DNA from 2 places in the Synechococcus sp. LTW-R genome. Region 2 is predicted to be linked to the other one. Evidence: riboswitches for the same ligand, from Rfam matches in the RefSeq annotation. Region 2 holds a riboswitch; the other holds the start of a gene.
What was found. Region 2 has a riboswitch for cobalamin ahead of H0O22_RS03350 (HupE/UreJ family protein). Riboswitches for the same ligand answer to the same signal wherever they lie in the genome.

Region 1 (11,740 bases), 550 kb from region 2:
CGTCGCCGAAAACTCCGGCGGGGTGCACTGCCTGAAGTACGGCGTGACGAGCAACCACGTCCTCTCCATGGAGGTCGTTCTGCCCGATGGCAGCGTCACCACCTTGGGCTCGGGGATGGCGGAGACCCCCGAACTGGACCTGCGCGGCGTCTTCATCGGCAGCGAGGGAACCCTGGGGATTGCGACGGCCATCACCCTGCGTCTGCTGCGTCAACCCGCCTGCGTGGCCGTCTTGTTGGCGGACTTTGCCTCGATGGAAGCGGCCGGGGAGGCCGTTCGTCTGGTCACCGCCGCTGGGGTGCTGCCTGCGGGCATGGAAATCATGGATCGGCGCTGCATCCATGCCGTCAACGATTTCTTTGGGGTCGATGAGTACCCCCGTGAGGCCGCGGCGGTGCTCCTGGTGGAGCTCGATGGTCACCCCTTGGAGGTCGAGGAGTCGGTGCGGATCGCGGCTGATCTTTGCCGGGAGGCCGGGGCGGGCGGCGTTCGTGAGGCCTGGAGCCAGGAGGAGCGGGATCGGCTTTGGAAGGGCCGCAAGAGTGCGATCTCAGCCCTGGGCCGTCAATTCCCCAACTATTACCTCCAGGACGGAGTGGTGCCGCGCACGGCCCTGCCCCGGGTCCTGGCCGCAATTGAGCGTCTGAGTGAGGAGCATGGCTTGGCCGTGGCCAACGTCTTCCATGCCGGTGACGGCAACCTCCACCCGCTGATCCTGTACCGCTCGGATGAGCCGGGGGTGAATGAGCGGGTGACCGCCCTCGGGGCGGCCATCTTGAAGCTCTGCCTCGATGCCGGCGGCAGCATCAGCGGCGAACACGGGGTGGGCAGCGACAAGCGTTGCTATATGGACTGGATGTTCAGCCCGGACGATCTGGAGACGATGCAACTGGTGCGCCGGGCCTTCGATCCCGATGGCTTGGCAAACCCCGGGAAGATCTTCCCCACCCCGAAGACCTGCGGCGAATCGGCTCGCCGCTGGGTCGAGCTGAAAGAGGAAGGCCGCAAGCTCCCCGATGGGGTCGAGCTCTTTTAGGGCCAGCTTTCGTCCTCGTCCTCCTCGTCTGTGGGCCAGGCCAGGTTGACGACGACGGGGGCATGGTCGCTGGGCTGGACGTTGCCTCGGGGTTGTTTATCGATGACGCAGCCGGTGGCGCAATCCAGCAGCTCCTCAGACAAATAAATGTGGTCGATCCGCCAGCCCAGGTCCCGGTCCCAGGCGCCGCTGCGGTAGTCCCACCAGCTCCAATGGCCGCTGCCCGGCTCGAAGACCCGGAAGACATCCGTCAGTCGATCGCCCAGGGCGCCGCGTAGGGCGCTGCGCTCTGGCTCACTGGCCATGATCGTTCCGGTCAGGCGCCCTGGATCCGGAAGGTCCCGGTCCTCCAGGCCGATGTTGAAGTCCCCGACCATGCAGAGCGGATCGCCCTGCTCCTCCTGCACGGCGAGATAGCGCTGCAGGCAGCTCAGCCATTCCAGCTTGTAGGGGTACTTCTCGCTTTTCAGGGAGCTGCCATTGGGGACGTAGAGGTTCAGGATCCGCACCCCATCCAGCAGGCCGCTGATCACCCGTTTTTGTTCACTCAGCTGCGCGGCGTCAGGCAGAAGCGCCTCAAAGCCCACTTGAACGTCCTCTAGGGGCTCCCGGCTGATCAGCGCGACGCCGTTGTAGGCCTTCTGCCCACTGATGGCGCAGTGGTAACCGATCTGCTCGAAGGCCTTCAGCGGGAAGAGGTCATCGCTGACCTTGGTTTCCTGGAGGCAGAGCACATCGGGTTCATGGGCCTGCAGCCAAGCCAGCACTTGCTCCAGGCGGGTCCGCACCGAATTGACGTTCCAGCTGGCGATGCGCATCGGCGGCGGTGTGGTTTGGGGCTGCTCCTAGCATTCCGTGGTTCGACGGATGTGCCATGCCTCGGGGACTTGCCAGCGGCTTCAGCGCGGTCTTGATCGCTGCAGCGGCAGTGGTGTCCCCGGCGGCTCGCGCCCAGACCACCAACACCAACCTGGCCCCTGAAACCAGCGTCTTTGACCAGGGGCCCGGCGGCACGAGCCGCCAAGGGGGATCGCTGCTGGACAGCACGAACCCGATCGACTTGATGAACAAGTTGCGGCGCAACACGGCGATGGATGACGCGACCGATCCGGGTGACGCCATCGATGCGGCCCTGCGCCAGCTGGATTCGCAGTCGGCGGCCCCTAGCCCTGGTTCGCCTTTGGTGACGGCGCCTTAGCCGGCGGCTTCTTCGTCTCGCGCAGAGTCTGCAGCCCCCAGCTGGCGGCGACCCGGTCCAGGCGTGGGTCTTTTTTCTCGGGTTGCCTCGCCTGGGCTTCGGCGAGGGCTTGAGAGGCCCCAGGCAGATCCCCTTGGTCCTGCTTCAGCAGGGCAATCGCTAGGAGGGGCTTGGGGTCCCGCGGGAAGTCCTTGGCCAGTTGGCCGTAGAGGGCCAGGGCATCTGCCGTTTTGCCCTGGCGTTGACGGAGATCGCCCAGGAGCAGGCCGATGCCCATCTTTTGCGGCTGGGGAGTCGGCTTGCTCTTGGCCTCCAGCAGGGTCTTGAGCTGGGCTTCCGCCTCGGTTCCGCGTCCCTGCTCGAGTTGCAGCAGGGTCAGCAATTGCAGGGCCTCGATTTGATCGGGCTTGAGGTTCAGGATCTGGCGCACCTCCCGCTCGGCCCCGGGGCGGTCGTTGTTGTTGCGGCGCAGCTCGGCCAGGAGCACACGCAGCTGCCAGTTCTGGGGCTGTTGATCCGCCAGGCGCTCCAGCACCAGGCTGGCCTCCTGGGATTGCCCCTGTTGGATCAGCAGGTCAACGAGCCGCTGTTGATCGGCCGCGCTCGCCGAACCGTCCCCGAGGCGTGCCTGCAACAGGGCGACTTGCCGCTCGCGGCTCCCCTCGGGGCTGCCTTGGGCTTTGAGGGCTTGGTGCTGACCGAGCAGCCAGCCGCCGGTGATCGAGACGGTCACCAACCCTGATGCGACCAGGGCGATCAGCACGCCATCGCGCTGGTTGTGGCGGCCTCGTGCCTGCATCGAGGGAGCTGCAAGTCCGGCTCAGTCTGGGGCCTTTTTGCAAGCTCGGTACATTGTCTTGCGGGCGATGGATTTCACGAGCGCCCAGAGGGTTTCAGCCACGATGCGTCAACACCCCATTTCCCCGGTGACAGAGCCGATGCAGTACCGCGCCATCGGCGTGGTGCGGGGGACTTACGTGCCCGCTGATCCGGAACAGCTCACCCGAGGAGTGATTCAGACCGAGGACGGCTCCGAGATTGATGCCGTCGTTCTCGGTCGCGTGCTGACCTTGATGCGTCGTCACCTCGACCTCAGCAAGTCCCACCTCTGGGTCGCCTATCCCCGATTCCGCGATCCCGATCAGCTGCACCTCCAGCTCGTGGGTGTGTGGGAGCCCAGCACCCTCTCCCCGGATGAGAGTGAGGGCGATGGGGATGACCTGCCCGAAGGCGACGGTTACTTCTCCGTGCGCGGTGAGCTGATCTACACCCGTCCGGACGACGGTGATCTGGTGGTCAAGATTCGCCAGCAGCCCCGCTCCGACGGTCGTCGCCCGACCCCGTTCAAGCTGCAGCTAAAGGGCCAGGTGGATCCGGCCCATCTGCGCCATTTCGTCTCCCTGGACCTGCGCCGTGACGGGCAAACCCTGCAGGTCGAGAACCACGAAGTGATTGCTCCGGTGCCCCAACGGGCTGGCCGGGGTCGCGGCGGTGCCCGCGGCGGACGCCGCTAGGAACGGGATGCGGCCATGACTTCGCCGCCACCGTTGCGACTGGCGAGTTCCGATCAAGGCTCAACCGCGGCCCTGCGGGCCGGGGTTGCCGTCGCAGGCGTGAGTGTGGTGACGGTGGTGGGCCCCGTGCTGGGGCTCTCCCCTTGGCTGATTGCCGCTGCGGCGGGTGGGGCCCTGACGGCCCTCACCGTGGATGCGGCCCGCTTCGGTGGCCTGGGGGGCCATCTCTTGGCGGAATCGCTTCCCTTTGGCTTCGGCCGCGCACGGCTGCGGCGCATCGCGGTCCATGAGGCTGGTCACCTGCTATTGGCGGCTGAGAACCAGCTGCCGGTGAAGCAGGTCCTCGTGGGCAGCCGGGCGTGTTTGCGCCATGGTTTGCGGGTGAATGGCAGCACCGAGTTGGAGCCCCCCGCCCAGGTGAAGATGCCGCTGGAGGACCTGCGCCGTTGGAGCCGGGTGCTGCTGGCCGGGATGGTGGCCGAGACCGTGGAATACGGCGGCTCCCGTGGTGGCGCCGATGACCGGGCGCTGCTGGGGTGGCTTTGGGGGCTCTCCGGCCACGACGTGACGACGGCTCAGAACGAACAACGCCGGGCCCGCCGCGAGGTGCAGCAGTGGCTCGAGCAGCACCGCGAGCGGCTCCAGGCCAGCGCGGAGCAGCTTCTCCAGGAGGCCTGATGGGAGCCCTGGCGGTCGTCGATTGCCCGACGGGATTGGCCGGCAACATGCTGCTGGCGGCCCTGTTTGATTGCGGCCTGCCGGAAGACGCGGTCCACGAACCCCTGGCGGCCCTGGGTCTGGGCGGCCTCTATCGCCTGCAGCTCGAGGAGCGGCGCAGCGTGGGTCTGCGGGGGCTGCACCTGGAGGTGGAACCGCTCGAGCAGCAGCCGCCCCACCGCCATTGGGCCAGCCTGCGCGAGCAGATCCAGACCGCCCCGCTGGACCCCGTGCTGCGGAGCGACGTCTTGAAGGTGTTTGGCGTGCTGGCGGAGGCCGAAGCCGCCGTGCATGGGTCGGCACCGGAGCAGGTGCACTTCCACGAGGTGGGTGCCCTCGACGCGCTGGTGGATGTGGTCGGGGTCTGTGCCGGCCTGCGGCACTTCGGCGTGGAGCGCTTGATCTGCAGTCCGCCCCCCGCGGGCCATGGCCAGGTGACGACGGCCCATGGCCTTTTGCCAGTTCCCGTGCCTGCCGTGCTCGAGCTGGCCATACGCCATGGGGTTCCCATGGCCAGCAGCGCTGGCTTTCCCCCGGCTGAACTGACGACCCCCACCGGTTTGGCCTTGATGGTGGCCTTGGCGGAGGGCTTCGGCGCGGCACCGGCCCTCACCCCGAGCCGTCTGGGCATTGGCTTGGGCACGCGGGAGTTGGATCGCCCGAATCAGTTGCGCCTGCTGCTGGCTGAGACGGAGGTTGCCCCCGGGCCCGCCTTGCAGACGGTGGTGCAACAGCAGGCCCAGATCGACGACGCCACCCCGGAGGATCTGGCCTTTCTTCAGGAGGCTCTGCGGGAGGCGGGGGCCTTGGAGGTCTTCGCCCAGCCGGTGCTGATGAAGAAGGGACGCGCCGGCAGCTTGATCACGGCCCTGGCCTGGCCCGAGCAGGCCGAAGCCCTGCGCGCGATTTGGTGGCGCTTCGGCAGCAGCCTGGGGGTGCGGGAAGAGCTGCAGCAGCGCTGGGCCCTGCCCCGCCAGATCGAGGAGCATCAGACCCCTTGGGGCCCGGTGCGCTTCAAGACGTCGACACGGCCGGATGGCAGCGTGCGGCGCAAGCCGGAGTTTGAGGACCTGGTGCGGTTGGCCGAGGAGCGGCAGCTGCCCCTCGATCAGCTGCGCCAGGCCCTGCTGCAGTGGCGGGAGGAGCAGCGGTGATCGAGCGGCTCAGACGGGTCGCGCTGCCCGGGGGCGCCCGGCTGTGGTTGACCGCCGCCAGTGTTGCCTTTGTGGTCTCTGCGGTGGTGTCCCACGGCAGTCAGTTGCTGCAGTTGAGCCTGGATCGTCAGTCGTGGCTCTGGCTGGCCTTGGGCTTGGGTCTGAGTGCCTTGAGCCTGGTGGTCAATGGCCTGGCCTGGGGGGTGGTGCTGCGCTGGCTTGGGGCGATGCCCCGCTGGACGCCCGTGGTGTTGCTCTTTCTGGAGTCCAACCTGCGCAAGTACCTGCCTGGTGGGGTCTGGCACCTGCTGGCTCGGCTGCGGGCCCTGCGCGCGGGGGGACCCTGCCGGCAACCGCTGAGTGGGCGCCAGGCCCTTGGGGCGGTGCTGCTCGATCCGTTGTTGATGGCCGTGGCGGCCTTGGCGTTGGTGGCCCTGGGGGGTGGTGTCTCCTTGCTGGCCTTGCTGCCCCTGTTGGCCTTACTGCCCCGTTGGCTGAACCCGCTGCTGGAGGGTTTGGAGCGTCGCCGCGCGAAGGCCCTCGAGGTGGATCTCTCGGACCTGCGTTCGGGAAGCCTGCGCCTTCCGGGCTATCCCTGGGTCCCCCTGGCGGCGGAGTTGGTCTTTGTCCTGTGCCGCTTTGCCGGGTTTGCCTGCTGCGTTCAAGCCTTTGATCTGGCTTTCCAGCTGGATTGGCTCGGCTGGTTGTCGGGTTTTGCCCTGGCCTGGACCGCCGGTTTAGTCGTGCCGGCGGCCCCTGGCGGCTTGGGGGTGTTTGAAGCGGTCTTGGTGCTGCGCCTGGCCGCCGCCGTTCCCGAGGCTCCGCTGCTGGCCGTCGCCTTGAGCTATCGACTCGTGGTGTCTTTGGCGGATCTGTTGATGGCGGCCACCGCCCGCCGGGACCTGGCGGCGCTTCGCAACAGTGGGTATTGTTGAGAAGTGCCCTGAGGGAACGTCGTGCCTGCTGGTCCTGTCTCCCCGGTGCAGGCCGATGCGTTGCGCAGCTCCCTGCATGACCGGGGCCAGCGTCTGACGCCCCAGCGCCAACGGGTCTTGGCCCTGTTCGAGCGCCTCGGCGAGGGCAGTCACCTGAGCGCTGAGGAGGTGCATCAGCGCCTGCTCAAGGCCGATGAACGGGTCTCCCTGGCCACCGTCTATCGGACGCTGCGGCTCCTGAGTTCGATGGAGCTGCTCTGTGAACTCGAGCTGCCAGAAGGCGGGCGCCGCTTTGAGTTGGCCAGTGATGAGGCCCACCGGGACCATCACCATCTGGTCTGTGCGCGCTGCGGCCACACCGAAGAATTTGAGAGCGAAGCCGTGCTGCGGGCCGGCGGCGAGGCGGCGGCGCAGCACGGCTTCCAGTTGCTCAATTGTGTCTTGAACGTTCGGGCGCTCTGCCCGAGCTGCGCCCAGCAGGACGCCGAGGGCTAATCAGCGGCGGTTGACGCGAACGGGGACGAGGGCCGGCTGCATCAAGCCGCCGCCACCGTTGTCGTCGTCGGAATCGGTGCCGAGCCAGTAGATCAGGCCAACGAGCCCGAAAACCGTCGTGAGTGCAACGAACTCGGCCATCCAGGGGATACGGTTTGATACACCATAACGGCGTTTTTCGCTTCTGCTGTCGCGGTTGCTGCAGCTCAGAGGGGAGCGAGGGCGAGCAGGCCGCCGGCCAGCGCCAGCAGAGCGGCCCCGAGGGAAGCGCCGCCGCGCTCAAGCCTTTGGCTCAGCCAGGCGCTGGCGCCGACGACGGCGACCGAGCCCAGCAGTGCACCGGCCCACCAGAAGGAGCTGCCGCTGGACTCCAGGCCGTGGAGCAGGGCGTGGACCGAAACACCGCCGGCCACGGTCAGGGCCAGGATCTGACGGCTGCAGAGACCGCGCAGCACCAGAACCAAGACGGCGGCCACGGCGGAGAGCGCCAGGGCTGCCAGCACTTCGGCTCCAGGCAGTTGACCGCCGAAGCTGCCGAAGACCGAGCCGATCAGCGCTCCGGCCAGGGCGTAACCCAGGATTTGGCGGCCTGCCTGGGCGGCGCAGAGGCCAATGGCCACCAGCATCAGCAGGTGGTCCAGACCCAGCAGCGGGTGCAGGGCGCCATCGATGACTCCGTGCTCGGCGCCGCCATGGGCGCCGGCGGGCAGCACCGACAGCAGGCTCAGGCTGAGACCGGCGGCGGCGCTGCTCAGCAGTGATCGGGTCAGTTTGGAGGTCATGGCAGATCCGGTCCGCGCCGGTACTGAAGGGGAAGGACGGAGTGCGGCGAGCGTTCTGACTGGGGAGCGGCGCGCTCCCATCACAGCTGCGGGACAGTGCCGGATTCGCGCCGGACTTTCCTCGTTGCCTTCCTGGGCTGAATCCAGGAAACCGCTCCCCGGATTATTGCTTTAGGAGAAACCCTTGCCTGCATCCTTGGCGACGCAGGCCTGGAGTTGCTTGCGGATCTTGGCGTGGTCGAGGTTCTTCCCGATCACGACCAACTGGTTCTTGCGGTCGCTGGGCTTGCTCCACTCGCTGTCGTCGATGGAGAAGCGCTTGCCAGCCAGGTGGAAGACGTGGCGCTTGCTGCTCTCGTTGAACCAGAGGATTCCCTTGGCGCGGAAGACACCGGCGGGCAGCTGGTTGTCGAGGAAGTTCTGAAACTTCCTTAGGGAGAAGGGGTCTGCGCTGTCAAAGGAGAGGGACGTGAATCCCTCGATGGCGAGGTGATCGGCGTGGGAATGGTCGTGGGAGTGCCGGTGATCGTGGGCATGGCTGTGATCGTGGTCGTGGTGATCGTGGGAATGGTCGTGATCGTGCTCATGCACGCAGTGACCGTGGTCGTGGTCGCAGTCGTCGTGGTTTTGCTGCGCGGCCACCTTGTCGCTCTCAAAGAGGCCAACGCTGAGCAGGAGCGGCAGGCTGACCTCCCCTTTGACCGAGCGCAGGATCCGCGCATCGGTTTTGATCTCCCGCAGCTTCTCCTCCACGGCAGTGAGGCGCTCCTCGCTGACCAGGTCGCACTTGTTGAGCAAAAGGATGTCGCCATAGACCACCTGGGCCCGGGCCACTTCCCCAACAAGGATTTCGTCGCTGAAGTTCTCGGCATCGACCAGGGTGATGATCGAGTCGAGCCGGGTCTGATCCCGTAGATCACTTCCAATGAAGGTCATGGCCACCGGCAGCGGGTCGGCGAGACCCGTGGTTTCCACGACCAGATAGTCGACGGGATCCGGACGATCGAGGATTCGATAGACAGCGTCCAGCAGCTCCCCGTTGATGGAGCAGCAGATGCAGCCATTGCTGAGTTCGACCATGTCATCGCTGGTGGCGATGATCAGATCGTTGTCGATGCCGATCTCACCGAACTCGTTCACTAGAACAGCGGTTTTGACACCCTGCTGGTTGCTGAGAATGTGGTTCAGCAGCGTGGTTTTTCCCGCGCCAAGGAAGCCCGTCAGGATGGTGACGGGGAGCCCGCTATGGGCCTGATCCATCAGGCTGCTGCTCATGGTCAAGGCGGCTTGCTGCGGCTTCGAATCGTTCCTAAGTCTGGCTGGTTACGTGCTGGCAGAAAGACCAAGGTTGCTCCAAGCGTGAGAACTGTTATCATTCCCAAAATCGCTCCACGTATTTGTCGCGCTTTCTGGCGCTCGCCCCTGGGGGAGCTCTCGCTGCCGGCTTGGCAGCTTTTTCACTTGGGCCGATCGCGGTCGCTCAACCCATTCCGTCTGTGGTAGCGGCGAACGGGATTCTTTGTGATCTTGTTCGAGTTGTCGCAGGCGCAGATGTTTCTGTCGTCTGCCTTGTCCCGAACGGGGGTGACCCTCACGATTACCGATTAACCGCTCGTGATCGATCGGCGATTCAGTCGGCTTCGGTGGTTTTCCTCAACGGTTACCAGTTGAGCCCCGCCTTGGATCGGATCGGGCGTCTGAAGCGGACCGTCAAGGTTGCTGAAGTGGCTGTGCCCTCGAGCCCTCGCCGCGACCCGCATGTTTGGCACGACCCCATGCAAGCGGCGTCGATGGCGACTGTGGTTTCGAATCAACTCAAGGGTCTTGTTCCATTACAGGCGGTCGCCGGGATCGGTGCCCGCGCGTCGCGAGTGCGTTCCGAGCTGAAGCGGTTGGACAAGTGGGCTTCTAGTCAATTCGACACGATTCCCAAAACCCATCGCGTGATCGTCACCGAGCATGACGCGCTCTCTTCTATGGCTACGCGCTACAAAGTTCGCTACTTGCCCCTCATGCAATCGTTCGCATCGGGTGGCCCCTTGCGTCCAAGCAGCCTCGGTTCCATTGTGCAGGCTGCACAATCATCAGGGACCAAGTATCTCTTTTCTGAAGCAAAGAATCCCTCCAAAACTCTCAGGCGAATTAGCAAGGTTTCTGGAGTTCCCATTTATCGGTCTCAATTCCTGTCCGTTGATGGTGTCGCGAATGGCGGGACGTATGTCTCGACATTTGTCTCCAATGTTTGCTCGGTGGTGACGGCCCAGGGTGGCGTGTGTGATCGCACTTCAGGAGACGCTCTTGGGGCTCAGTGGAAGGCCTTGGGTCGTTCTCAATAAACCTACTACCCGAGCTCAAAAACAACTTAACTTCCATGCAAAAACTTCTGATTGGTCTCTCCAAAAAACTCGCTGTCGGCCTCGGTTGCGTTGCATCCTTCACGTTCCCTGCCTCTGCACATGGCGGAGCGGAAGGCTCTGATCTAAAGCCTGGTGAATACAAAGCCTCTCCCATCCTCACGATTGAGGGCCACGGTGGTCTGGAAAACAATCTTCAGGGCCAACCAAGGCACTACGCCATTGACGGTCTGTTTGGAACGGTCCTGGAGTGGGGCCTGAGCAACGAGGGCAGTTTTGCGATTGAGGCGGCTATCGGGCCGGCGCTGGTTTGGGGTGAAGCGGAGCACTTTTATGGTCAAGTCCATGTTCATGGGGCTGAAGAGGCGCATGAAGATGAACATGAAGACGAGGACCATGCCGAAGAAGAAGGCCATGACGATGAGGTCGTGACATCGGCTAGCCCTTGGAGACGTACGGATATCAAGGGCTATCTCTCTGCTCGCTACCAGCCGAACAAAAATTTAAGCATTCAGGCCACCTACAAGCCCTACTACATCACACGTACGCAAGACGAAGATAAGCTTGGTCTTCGCAACGAAGTGCAGGCTGGTGCTACATACGCATTTGGCGATGGTGACGTCAACTTCGCCCTTGGAGATGGCTTGGAAAATATTGTTGACGGCATTTTTGTGTCTGCCTACAACAACACCGGTTGGGACAGCGATGGGACCTATCTGGGTAACTACACCGACACCTGGGCTGGGTTTGGCTTTAATTACGACAAGCTCAATGTGACTCTCTCGGGCGGTCCTCGCTTTTACACCCCTGGTAGCTACGCCAACCTCCCCCAGCGCACGGACTGGGGTGGTGAGATCGAATTCGAGTACCCGATCGCTGAGAACGTTGTTGCCTTTGCCCATTGGGAAGCGATATACAGCTCTCAAAATGGAGAAGGTTGGGGTGTCGGGTTCCAGCACCACATCGGCACGGGTGTCAGTTTCCGCTTCTAAGGCGTAGCGCTGAGATCCGTCTAGCGTGAACTGACTACTCCGAAACGCTTTGCTTCGCGTCCGCAACCTCTGCGTCCATCGCGGTCAGCAATTGGTCTTGGACCATCTCTCCTTTCAGATCAACCAAGGCTCCTTAGTCGCCTTGGTTGGCCCGAATGGAGCAGGAAAAACCACTCTGCTTCATGCCCTCGAGGCCCAGTTACCGGTGACCTCAGGTTCCATGGAATTGGCTGGTTCTCCGTTAACACCACCCCTAGCTCGCAGCCAGATCGCCCTAATGCCCCAGCGGGGAACTATCGATTGGAGCTTCCCCATCACGGTCCAGGACTTGGTCTCCCTGGGACGGATGTCTGGCCGTCGACCAGGCTGTTGCGACGTTGATGCGGCGCTGCAACGGGTTGGTCTTGCTGGATTGGGTAGGCGTCGATTGGATGAACTCTCAGGCGGTCAGCAGCAACGTGCTCTTTTGGCCCGAACGTTGTTGCAGCCGGCAAATCTCTTGCTTCTCGATGAGCCCTGTGCCGCGATTGACCCTCCCTCTCGCACCAACCTGTTGCAGGTGA
Region 2 (11,740 bases):
GAGCTGTAGGGCAGGCTCAAACCCATGGTTTCGATAGCCGCACTCATCGTGTTGGCCGTGAACATGCCGCCACAGCTGCCGGCTCCCGGGCAGGCGTTCTTCTCGATTTCGGTGAGCCGTTCCTCGTCAATTTGGCCGCTGGTGAGCTGACCGACTGCCTCAAAGGCACTAACCACCGTCAGATCGCAGCCGCCCAGCTTTCCGGGTTTAATTGTGCCGCCATAGACGAAGACCGACGGAATATTCATCCGCGCCATGGCCAACATGGCGCCAGGCATGTTCTTGTCGCAGCCGCCGACGGCCAGAACGCCGTCCATCGACTCGCCGTTGCAGGCGGTCTCGATGGCGTCGGCAATTACTTCGCGGCTCACCAGGGAGTACTTCATCCCTTCGGTGCCCATCGAAATCCCGTCGCTGACGGTGATGGTGCCGAACATCTGAGGCATCGCCCCGGCCCCCAGTGCAGCCTGCTCGGCCCGGCGTGCCAGGTCGTTCAGGCCGACGTTGCAGGGCGTGATCGTGCTGTAGCCGTTGGCGATGCCAATGATCGGCTTGTTGAAATCAGCGTCTCCGAAACCGACAGCCCGCAACATGGCGCGGTTAGGGGAGCGCTGAATGCCCTGGGTGATCGCGGCGGAGCGGAGCATGGCTGCGGCGTTGTCTACCCAGCAACCTACCGAGGAGCCTGATCAGCTCTGGGGGCTCAGCCCTTCCAGTTGACGGCGCACGTCCTCGATCGCCTGGTTCAGCTGCTGAACCTTGTCCTGGAGCTCATGCTCACGGACGACCGGACTCTCGCTATTGGGGTCGAAGGCCTGATCGTCGTGGTCGGCCAGACGGCTCAGGCGCAGACTGCGTTGCTGCCGGGTCTGCTGCTGTTTCCGCTCCGCTTCGGAATACAGCCACCAGGCAAAGCCGGCTGCACCGATCACCGCACCAACCAAGAGGGTGCCCAGAGATCCGGAACCGCCATCTCGGTTGGACATTGCTGCAGAGCGCTCGAATAGACCTCAGCCTACGAAGCCTGACTGCGGCTTGCCATAGAGACGGTCACCCGCGTCACCCAATCCGGGAACGATCCGCAGCTGCTCGTCCAATTCAGCGTCGATGCAGCCGGTGTAGATCGTCAGATCGCTGTAGCGCTCACCCAGGGTTTTCAAGCCAGGGCTGGCGGCAAGAGCTGAGATCACGCGGACCCGTTGCCCAGTGACCCCTTTGGTCTCCAGTTGCTCGAGCACATTCAGAAGCGTGGCGGCGCTGGCCACCATCGGATCGAAGACCAACACACCCGCATTGGCTGGGATCGATTCGGGCAAACCGTTGAAGTAACAGCGGCAGCGGCCGCTGACCTCATCCCGCTGCAGACCCATGTGGGCCACGGAAGCGCTCGGGATCACGGTTTTGGCTCCGTCCCAGAGCCCCAGTCCCGCCCGCAGGATGGGCACAGCCAGCAAGGGAATGGAGCCATCCACGATGGTTCCTTCGGTCTGGGCGAGGGGTGTGCTCACCTGGACCCGTTGGTAGGGGATCCAGTCCCGCATGCCCTCATAGGTCAACCAGCGCCCCAATTCGGCCATGGCCGTGGCAAACAACGGTTGCGGGGTCTCCGCGTCACGGAGCAGGGTCAACCAGTGGCCAATCAGGGGATGGGGCGGCACCACCACACGCAGGGTCTTGCTCATCGGTCGCGCTCCGGTATCCGCCTGCAATAACTTGATCGCCCAAGTTAAAGCTGCAGTGCGGAACCTCGTAGCCCGATGGCTGAGCTCCATCGCCATCGCCCTGGCGCTGCAGCTGACGTTCCTGTTGCCCGCTGCTGAGCCGGCATTGGCGATTACGGCTCCCGAGCTGCGCGGCCAACGCAGTGCCCAAGATCTCCAGCCGGACATGCATGGACGGAACCTGCAGCAGCAGGAGTTCCTCAAGGCCTCGATGGAGGGGTTTGATCTCAGCGAGACCGACCTGCGCGGAGCGGTCTTCAACACCGCCAATCTCCAAAACGCCAACCTGTCTGCGGCTGATCTGGAGGACGCCGTGGCCTTCGCCACGCGCTTTGACAACGCGGATCTCAGCGGTGCTGTCTTCCGCAACGCCATGTTGATGAATAGCAAGTTCACCGGCGCTCAAATCGAGGGAACCGACTTCACTGATGCGGTTCTCGATCTGCCCCAGCAAAAGGCGCTTTGCGCTCGGGCCAGTGGTGTCAACCCGCGGACCGGCGTTGAGACCCGCGAAAGCCTGGCTTGCCGCTAACCAGCGCTTAGGCTCTGAGCTCCGGTTCTTCGGGGGATCAGCCCGAAGAGGAAACGGGGAAAGTCCGGTGCAATTCCGGCGCTGTCCCGCAGCTGTGAAGAGTCCTGGCTCCAGGATTCCAGTCAGAACGCCCGCCGGTGCAACCCATGATTCCTGGCGCGGACCAGTTCTGTTGATGTTTAAGCGTTTCGGGGCCGCTGCGCTCCTCTTGAGTGCTGGCCCCGCCCTGGCCCATCACCCGATGGAGTCCCTGGGCTTGCAGCCCTCGGCCATCAGCGGTCTGCTCAGCGGTCTGGCCCACCCGCTTCTGGGCCCTGATCACCTGCTCTTCCTATTGGCTCTGGCTCTGGTCGGTCTGCAGCGCTCCATGCGCTGGACCCTGGGCCTGCTCGTCGTTGGTCTGGCGTCGAGTGCGGTTGGTCTTTGGCTGCCCGGCCTGCCCGCCGCCGAGGCCTTGGTCTCCCTCTCACTGGTGCTGGAAGGCCTCGTGATTGCCGGACGCCTGCCAACCCTGACGCTGATCCCGGCCTTTGCCCTCCACGGATACGTCCTGAGCGCTTCGGTCATTGGCTGGGAGTCCACTCCCATTGCCTTCTATCTCCTGGGTTTGCTGCTCAGCCAAGCCCTCTTGCTGACGGCGTCCCTGGTGGCGCTGCGCCGTCTGGCCGTTGATCTGCAACCCGCCACGAAGATCGTCCTCGCTGGTGTGCTCGTGGGCATCGGTGCGGCCTTCACCTGGACGGCTCTGGTCGCCTGAGCATGATCACGGCACCTGCCTCACGCCTTCCGGTCACCGTGGTGACCGGTTTCCTGGGCGCCGGTAAATCCACCTTGCTGCGCCAGCTGCTGCTCTCGAGTGGCCTGCGCCTCGCCGTTCTGGTCAACGAATTCGGGGAAGTCGGCATCGATGGCGATTTGATCCGCAGCTGCGGCTTTTGCCCAGAGGAGGACCTCGACGGCCGCGTAGTGGAACTGGCCAATGGCTGCCTCTGCTGCACCGTTCAGGACGAGTTCCTTCCGGTGATGCAGCAGCTGCTTCAGCGGGCCGATCAGTTGGATGGAATCGTTGTTGAAACCAGCGGTTTGGCCTTGCCGCTTCCGTTGGTCCAGGCCTTTCGCTGGCCTGAGATCCGAACCCGAACCCGTGTCACCGGCGTGGTGACCGTGGTCGATGGGGAAGCCCTCAGCAACGGCAGCGTTGTGGCCGATCCGGCGGCCCTCGAGGCCCAACGCGCGGCTGATCCCAGCCTGGATCACCTCAGTGACATCAACTCCCTCTTCGACGATCAGCTTGGCGCCGCCGATCTTGTGCTGATGAGCCGGGCGGATTGCCTCAGTGAGGAGGCGATTCAAGCCCTGCAAAGCCGCTTAAGCGAGCAGCTCCGCCATGGGGTCTCGGTCTTGCCGATGGCGCGGGGACAAGTTCCTGCTGCGCTTCTGATGGGCCTCGATCGGCCTGAAGAGGACGAGCATCACCACGATCACGATCACGACCATCACCACCATGACCACAGCCATGTGGCGATGGAGTCGGTTTCGCTGAACTGGGAAGGGACCACCAGCAAGGCGCAGTTGGAAACCCTGCTCCCAGCGCTGATCGCCGACCACGGTTTGCTCAGGCTCAAGGGTCGGGCCTGGCTGCCTGGCAAGAGCCACCCCCTCCAGATCCAAGCGGTGGGCCCCAGGCTGGAGTGTTGGTTTGACAGCAACTCCCGTTTGGACCGTCCCAGCAGCGATGGGCTGGAACTGGTCGCGCTTGGGCTATCCCTCGATGTTGCAGGGGTTCAGGAGCAGCTGAAGGGCGGATTGGCCTAATCCAGCGGTAGGTTTCCCTTGGTGCAGACCCCGTCCCAGCAGAGGGCCTGTTGGCTGCTCCAGCTCGGAGAGACTTCTCGCGGGGGCCCGGACGCCTCTTGCAGCTCGATGCGCCCCTGTCCGTCGTGGCGGAAATCAAAGCGGCGCTGTCCCACCTGGAGCCACCAGTGCTCGCCAATGCGCTCCACGGTCATGGTGCAGGGATGCCATCCGCCTGACTCGAGCTGGCACTCCAGCGGAACCGAGAAGGGTTGACGGGCCTGGGCAGATGCTTGGGCCGCCAGGGCCATGGACGCCAGCACGAGCACGGGCAGGGGCTGTAAACGACTCACGGCGACCCCAGCGGACCATCCCCAACCTGTCCAGACAGAGGTTCGCCGTCAGCCGGCCTGCCAAGATTTGACAAACCCCACCTAGAGCTCAGGTGCCCGTCTTCTTTGCCCGTGTGTTGGTCTCCCTGAGGCCCTCCGTGCTCGATCCCGCTGGTGAAGCCACCCGAGCCGCCGCCTCGCGCCTGGGTGTGGATGGCATTAGCAAGCTGCGCATCGGCAAGGCCGTTGAAGTGGAGCTCGAGGCTCCCGATGCCCAGAGCGCGCGGCAGCAGTTGGAGCTCCTGAGTGATCGGCTCCTGGCTAATCCCGTGATCGAGGATTGGACCCTCGAGCTCAAGGACGACTCCAACGCAGGAGCCTGAGCCATGACCCTCGGCGTCGTCGTCTTTCCCGGGTCCAACTGTGACCGGGATGTTCAGTGGGCGGCCCAGGGCTGCCTGGGGATCGAAACGCGTTTCCTCTGGCACGAGGAGCGCGACCTGAGTGGTCTGGATGCGGTCGTGATCCCTGGCGGGTTCAGCTACGGCGACTATCTCCGCTGCGGTGCGATTGCCCGTTTTGCCCCACTCCTGGAGGAGGTGGTCGCGTTTGCGAATCGCGGTGGTCGCGTGCTGGGGATTTGCAACGGGTTCCAGGTGCTGACGGAGATGGGCCTGTTGCCGGGGGCACTGACCCGCAACCAGAAACTGCACTTCATCTGTGAACCGACGGATCTGCGCGTGGAACCCGGCCAGTGCAGCTGGCTCCAGGGCTACACGAGCGGTGAGGTGGTGAATTTCCCCATCGCCCATGGCGAGGGCCGCTACCAGGCCGATCCGGATCAACTCAAAGCCCTTGAGGATCAGGGCCAAGTGGTCTTGCGCTACTGCCGCAACCCCAATGGCTCCGTGGCTGATGTGGCTGGCCTGACCAATGCCCAGGGCAATGTTCTGGGTCTGATGCCCCACCCGGAGCGGGCTTGTGATCCGGCCACCGGTGGTGTCGATGGCCGCCGCCTCCTGGCCAGCCTGTTGGGATGAGCCTGTGGCGGCGCCGTGAGCTCCTGCTTGGGGCGCTAACGGCCGTTCCCTCCCTCTCTGCCGCTGCCCAGGCAGCCAGTCAGGACCGCCCTGCCCCGTTGAAGCGTGGCGCTCGAATTGCCGCTCTTGCTCCAGGCACCTGGATGGAGCGCGGTGATCCCTTGCTTGAGCAGCTGCGATGGCGTTGCCGGCAGCAGGGCTGGGTCTTGGTGACTCCCCCCGAGCTCAGCGGTCAGTGGCGCTGGTTCTCTGGGACTGATCAGCAACGCGCTGCTGCCCTCCGGCAGGCCTGGCTTGATCCCTCGATCGATGCCCTGTTCCTGGTCGGAGCAGGCTGGGGCAGCGCTCGGGTGCTGGAGCAGGGCTGGACGATCCCGCCCCGTCCGCGCTGGTGCGTTGGCTTCTCCGATTGTTCTGCGCTGCTCCTGGCTCAACTCGTCGCGGGCAGCTCTGGTGGCATCCATGGCTGGTTCGGCGGCTCCAGTGGGCAATGGCAGCGGCTCGTTGCTCTCCTCACGGGTGCGTCTGTGCAGCCTCTCCGTGGCGTTGGCATGCGGCCAGGGCTGGCGGAGGGACCGCTGGTGGTGAGCAACCTCACCGTGGCCACCAGCCTGATTGGGACCCCCTGGCTTCCCTCCTTGAAGGGAAGGGTCTTAGTCCTTGAAGACACCGGCGAGGCGCCCTACCGGATCGATCGGCAGCTGACCCAATGGCGAGCGGCTGGCCTGCTGGATGGAGTCCGCGGGATTGGTCTTGGTCGTTTCTCTTGGGCTGAGGACGACGTGCTCCCCGGCGACTTCTCGATGGCCGAGATCCTGGAGGAACGGCTGGGAATCTTGGGTCTTCCGATCGTGAAGGATCTGCCCGTTGGCCATGGCCGCCCCAACCTGGCGCTGCCCCTCGGCGTTCCGGCGCGACTGGATGGCCGCACAGGCGAGCTCAGTCTGATGCTCGCGGGTTGAGCCGCACATAAAAAAAGGGGCCCATGGGCCCCCGAGGAGTGGTCGAAGACGGAGCTCAGTTGACGGCGGCGAAGAACTCTTTGCTCTTCACGGGGTCGGGGTTCATGGTCTTCTCGCCGGGGGTCCAGTTGGCGGGGCAGACCTCGTCGGGGTGGTTGCGGATGTGCTGGAACGCCTGCAGCAGACGCAGGGTCTCATCAACACTGCGGCCGACGGGCAGGTTGTTGATGGTGCTCTGCATGATCACACCATCGGGATCGATGATGAACAGGCCGCGCAGGGCCACACCGGCGTCCTCGTCGAGGACTTCGTAGGAGCGGGCGATGTCCTTCTTCAGGTCAGCCACCAGGGGGTAGGCGATGTCGCCCAGGCCACCATTCTTACGGTCGGTCTGAACCCAAGCCAGGTGGGAAAACTGGCTGTCCACGGATACGCCCAGCACTTCACAGTTGCGGCTGGAGAACTCGCTGTAGCGGTCGGAGAAGGCGGTGATCTCCGTCGGGCAGACGAAGGTGAAGTCGAGGGGGTAGAAGAAGAGCACCACGTACTTGCCGCGGTACGAGGAGAGAGTCACCTCCTTGAATTCCTGATCCACCACAGCGGTGGCGGTGAAATCAGGAGCTTGAAGACCGACGAGCCTCGACATAGTCAGTGAGATGAATGTTGGAGACAGGGATGACGAACTGAATTGCGCTTAATGCGAACCCGGATCGACTTCCAGTTGTCACCGCAACAATTTATCACGCTTCTACAGGTGGCGTGCTGCCCCATAGGCTGTGGGCATTACGGACAAGCGCTGATGGCTTGGGATCCCTCGCTGCTGCGGAAATACAACACCACGGGTCATTTTCGTCTGCTGAACCAGCTGCGTGGCGAGCTCAAGGACCAACCGATTCAGCGTCCTCTCTCCACCAGTCGTCCTGAGCCCAGCCGGCGCAACCCGGTTCGTCGTCGCAGCGAGGCCGATCAACCGGGTGCGGCGCCCGTGCGATCCACCCCCAATCGGGTCCGTCGCCAACCGGAGCCCCAGCCTCAGCAACCCGCCATCACGAGCTTCGACCCGATCGTGACGGTCCCCGTTCTGCTGGACGCGTTTCAAGAACCAGTCAACTAAGCAGCGGGCCCGGTTCATCCGAAGCGATCGTTACAAAGCCTGTTGTTCCTTCATAAAAGGCCCCTCGCTCAATTAATCGTTAATGCAGAGCATCATCGATCCCCTTGACTGAAGCGACAACCGCGAACGCTCCCCTCAAGATCCTGGTTGCTGACGACGAAGACAACATTCGCCGCATCCTGGAAACCCGCCTCGTGATGCTGGGCCACGAGGTCACCCTGGCGGAGAACGGAGCCCAGGCCCTCGAGCACTTCCGCGCCTCGGAGCCCGACGTGGTGGTGTTGGACGTGATGATGCCCGAGCTCGACGGCTTCGCCGTGACCGAGCGGATCCGTGCCCAATCGGAGGTGCCGATCATTCTCCTGACGGCCCTTGGGGATGTGGCTGATCGGATTACGGGTCTTCAGCTGGGCGCTGACGACTACATGGTCAAGCCCTTCAGTCCCAAGGAGCTCGAGGCGCGGATCCGCTGTGTCATGCGTCGCGTCAGCTCGGTTCAAGCCAACGGTGTTGCCGGACCGGGTCGCACGGCCCATGTGGTCGTGGTCGGTGACCTGAGCATCGATTTCAACAAGCGCCAAGCCCACCGCGGTGAGGAGCGGATCCGCTTGACCGGCATGGAGTTCAACCTGCTGGAGCTGCTGATCAGCCGTTCCGGCGAACCGATCAGCCGTCTCGACATGCTCGAAAAAGTTTGGGGCTACAAGCCGGAGCGCTCCTCCGACAGTCGGGTCGTCGATGTTCACGTCTCCCGTCTGCGAGCCAAGCTCGAGGATGACCCGGAGAATCCCGAGTTGATCCTGACGGCCCGGGGTCTCGGCTACATGTTCCAGCGCATTCCCCAGGCCATGGAGGCCCTCAGCGCTTAAAGCGCACCTTGTAGGCCCCATGGCTGGGGCCGAAGTGCTCGATGAGGGCGTCCCTCGCGGCGTGATGGAGCTCTTCAAGGTTGCTGGAGCGAATCGTCAGGCTCGGTGATTCGCTTTTGGCCTGAAGGGTTGTTGGCGAGCTGGCAACGCGAAAGACGATCTCGCGCATCGGTCAATGACCGCAGTGGCCCGACCATTGTTCCCCGGCTGCTCCGTTGCGGTGGTCGCGTGGGCTACCCCTGCTGGTGACGTGTGATGAAGCGCTGACAGTGGTCGATGGCGGCGTTCAGGTTGTCGGCCTCGCTCAGCCCGGACGTTTTGGTCGGCATGAAGCTGTGGTCCCCGCTCGGCAACCAGATCAGCTCCAAGGACGGGGCAAGGGAATAGCGCTCCACCTCCTCGCGGCGACCAAAACTGTCCCGTTCCCCCTGGAGGATCAGACATGGGGACTGCATGCTTTCGAGGTGCTCGGTGCGAAGCGACTCGGGTTTGCCGGGGGGGTGAAAGGGATAGCCAAGGCAGAGGCACCCTTGGACATCGTCCAGTGACTCGATCAGGAGGCTGGCAACGCGTCCGCCGAGGGACTTCCCGCCGATGAACACGTTGGCAACGCCATGGCGGCGTTGTTCGCGCATCACCTCCTCGCGGTAGGCATCCAGAAGCTTGGGGAGGCGATCCGGTCCACAACGTCGACCCAGTTCGCGGCTTCGCTGCATGTAGGGGAACTCAAAGCGCACCACCCGGACGCCGCAGGCTCCCAACCCGCCTGCTACCGACTCCATCCAGTTGCTGTCCATGGGCGCGCCCGCACCGTGGGCCAGCAGCAGCGTGCTCGTTGCGGTCTCAGGCCCATTGATCAGCCTAGCTCCATCGTTTTGGCTCATAGGGCGACGAGTGAGCGGGCGTGCTGCGTCAGTGTCGCAAGACCTGACGGGCTGTTTTGGATCACGAGGTCAGCCTTCTGCCTTAAGGGACGAATGAAGTCACGTTCGCCGGGCAAGGTCTCCAACACGGTCTGGCGGATCACGTAGACGAGGGAATGACCGCGCTCCCGTCGATCACGCCGTTGCCGGCGCCAGAGCCGAAGCGGCATTGCAAGCTCCAGATACACCATCGATCGCAGCAGGGGCTCGCCCAGCAAGGCCTGGGGACCGAAGGCCCCCTCGAGAACAATCAGGTCATAGTTCTGCTTGAAGGGCTCCCGCCAGACCGAGTGGCTCACCATGTCGTAGCGACGCAGACTGTTCGCGTTGTTGCTGCAGAGGAGCTCCAGCTCTGCGAGCAAAGCCTCGGCGTCAATACCAGCAGGGGTGTCGTAGCCGTAGAGCGCATCCGGCGTCCAATTGGGCCAGTAGTAGTCGTCACAGGAGAGGGGCAACACCCTGATCCCATCCAGCTCGAGCGAGGTTTGCAGCGCTCGCGCCATGCTTGTTTTCCCCGCGGCTGAGGGGCCGCAGAGACAAAGCAGAGGAATCACTGCTGCAACAACCCAGAGAGCACGCTGCTCAGTTGTCCCCCCCAGGGGTAGGTGATGTCATCCACGACCCAAGTCCCGGAAGGTCCTTGCTGCATCTGGAGGGAAAGCCGTTGGGGAGCCTCAGATAGCCGTCCCCTCAAACCGGTAAACACCGCGACATCAGCACTCTCACCCGTGCAGCTCACCACCAGCACGTTGTGGGAATAGACCTGCCTTCCGCTGAAGGGATCGAAATCCAGATAGCCACGGCCATCCCCTGGGTTGAGCTGATAGGCCGCGGTCAGGTGTTGGTACAGCGTTGGGCTCAGGAGAGGCTGAATGCTCTTGAGCTGAGGACGCCCTGGTGTGTCCTGCCGTCCGATTTGCCAGCGATAGAGCTCGGTGATGGGCGCCTCCATGGCCGGCGGGCACGAGCAGGCCAGGGCGCTGGAGGGAGTCAGGGACACGCTCGCCCACAGCGCCAATGCTGGTCGGAACGCGCGCATCAGCCCCGGTGCAACTGGCCAGACCCTAGGCATGGAGTGCGCTCAGACAGCAAAAAGCCCCGCTTTCGCGGGGCTCAGCGCAATGGCTCGGGGGAGACTTGAACTCCCGACCTTGGGGTTATGAATCCCACGCTCTAACCAGCTGAGCTACCGAGCCGCGGTGGAATGATTGTAGAGGATCACCGGGCCGAAACCCTGTTCGCAGCAGCGATCAGGCCCTCGGCGGCAGCATGCCAAGCGGATTTACCGCGCCACGCCCGGCGGGGATGATCTCGAAGTGCAGGTGCGGTCCGGTACTGCGGCCCGTGCTGCCCATCAGGGAGATGACCTTGCCCTGGGGCACGAACTGGCCTGAACGCACAAGGATGCGACTGTTGTGGCCGTAACGGGTCAGGGTTCCGTCGGCGTGGCGGATCTCGACGAGGTAGCCATAGCCGCCACCGTGCCAGCCAGCGGAGAGGACTTGGCCTGATTTCGCGGCAACGATCGGGGTGCCGATGTTGTTGGCGATGTCGATGCCCCGATGCATCCGACCCCAACGCCAGCCGTAGCCGGAGGTAAAGATGCCCTTGGTGGGCCAGACCCAAGCGCGGTCATTCAGGTTTTCACCGTCGCCAAAGTCGGGCTGGTCGGGCCAGCTGAGACCACCGGATCCGACGGGTTTGAGACCCAGGACCATGCGGCTACGGCCGGCATTGGCCTGGGCCACTCGGATCGGAGTGCCGACGACGAGTTGGGCGCCGCGCAGGCCGGGATTGAGTTTGAGCAGTTTCTGAATGCTCAGGTTGTAGCGCTCAGCCACCTTGGCCAGTGTGTTGTCTCCACGCTTGATGCGGGCGGTGTCGCTGGGCTCTGGCGGGGCTTCCAACGGGGGAGTCCGGCGAAGCTCAGAGGTGTCGACAGCCGAGACCAGCTTGACCTGCTTGATGCTGCCGCTGGGCAGAACCATCCACTCGCTGCGGCCAAACACGTGATCCGCTTTGACGTCGTTGAGTTCTGAGAGGCGTGTCTCGTCTTGCTCGATTTGGCGCGCCAGGTGCTTGAGAGTGATGGCTTGGCGAGCCTTGACCCAGATCTTTTCACCACTGGGTTTGGGTGCTGCGGCTGCGATCAGGTCAGCGGTGATCGCGGGTGGTGCCGAGAGTTGGGGGAGTGAGGTTGACTTCGAATCAGCCAGAGATGGGGCGACCACAGAGCAGGCAGCCCCAAGGGCCGCGGTACTGGCTGCTGTTGTCAGTAAGAAATGAACAGGCTTCATCCAGTTTGGCCAAAGGTCAAAGCCCGGTGGAGAAGCCGACATCCTCCGGACGGCGCGAGATTAACGACTGGCGGGACCCTGCGCAAGTCGAAAGGGTCAACTTCTGAGTCGAACACATCGCAATCCCAGCTTGAGATCGACTGTGCTGCAGTTGCT

Region 1: it holds a riboswitch for cobalamin, as region 2 does, so the genes downstream of both, H0O22_RS00235 (HupE/UreJ family protein) here and H0O22_RS03350 (HupE/UreJ family protein) in region 2, are expected to answer to the same signal.

What each region holds. Positions count from the first base shown of each region.
Region 1 covers NZ_CP059060.1:34,012-45,751, forward strand. The annotation lists gene H0O22_RS00185 (FAD-linked oxidase C-terminal domain-containing protein) at 1-1,036, shown strand, start outside; gene xth (exodeoxyribonuclease III) at 1,033-1,854, opposite strand; gene H0O22_RS00195 (hypothetical protein) at 1,911-2,234, shown strand; gene H0O22_RS00200 (tetratricopeptide repeat protein) at 2,200-3,033, opposite strand; gene H0O22_RS00205 (hypothetical protein) at 3,137-3,748, shown strand; gene H0O22_RS00210 (hypothetical protein) at 3,764-4,426, shown strand; gene larC (nickel pincer cofactor biosynthesis protein LarC) at 4,426-5,619, shown strand; gene H0O22_RS00220 (lysylphosphatidylglycerol synthase domain-containing protein) at 5,598-6,554, shown strand; gene H0O22_RS00225 (Fur family transcriptional regulator) at 6,576-7,049, shown strand; gene H0O22_RS00230 (hypothetical protein) at 7,050-7,190, opposite strand; gene H0O22_RS00235 (HupE/UreJ family protein) at 7,256-7,831, opposite strand; cobalamin riboswitch at 7,859-8,002, opposite strand; gene H0O22_RS00240 (GTP-binding protein) at 8,003-9,106, opposite strand; gene H0O22_RS00245 (metal ABC transporter substrate-binding protein) at 9,328-10,167, shown strand; gene H0O22_RS00250 (hypothetical protein) at 10,203-11,177, shown strand; gene H0O22_RS00255 (metal ABC transporter ATP-binding protein) at 11,227-11,740, shown strand, end outside.
Region 2 covers NZ_CP059060.1:584,723-596,462, forward strand. The annotation lists gene ilvD (dihydroxy-acid dehydratase) at 1-647, opposite strand, end outside; gene H0O22_RS03335 (hypothetical protein) at 690-986, opposite strand; gene upp (uracil phosphoribosyltransferase) at 1,011-1,682, opposite strand; gene H0O22_RS03345 (pentapeptide repeat-containing protein) at 1,771-2,253, shown strand; cobalamin riboswitch at 2,259-2,407, shown strand; gene H0O22_RS03350 (HupE/UreJ family protein) at 2,429-3,010, shown strand; gene cobW (cobalamin biosynthesis protein CobW) at 3,013-4,068, shown strand; gene H0O22_RS03360 (hypothetical protein) at 4,065-4,400, opposite strand; gene purS (phosphoribosylformylglycinamidine synthase subunit PurS) at 4,493-4,762, shown strand; gene purQ (phosphoribosylformylglycinamidine synthase subunit PurQ) at 4,766-5,419, shown strand; gene H0O22_RS03375 (LD-carboxypeptidase) at 5,416-6,381, shown strand; gene H0O22_RS03380 (peroxiredoxin) at 6,437-7,027, opposite strand; gene H0O22_RS03385 (hypothetical protein) at 7,181-7,495, shown strand; gene rpaB (response regulator transcription factor RpaB) at 7,600-8,364, shown strand; gene H0O22_RS03395 (hypothetical protein) at 8,354-8,533, opposite strand; gene H0O22_RS03400 (alpha/beta family hydrolase) at 8,598-9,248, opposite strand; gene H0O22_RS03405 (hypothetical protein) at 9,245-9,790, opposite strand; gene H0O22_RS03410 (DUF3828 domain-containing protein) at 9,838-10,326, opposite strand; tRNA gene H0O22_RS03415 (tRNA-Met) at 10,410-10,483, opposite strand; gene H0O22_RS03420 (M23 family metallopeptidase) at 10,538-11,584, opposite strand; gene H0O22_RS03425 (tRNA (cytidine(34)-2'-O)-methyltransferase) at 11,740-11,740, opposite strand, start outside.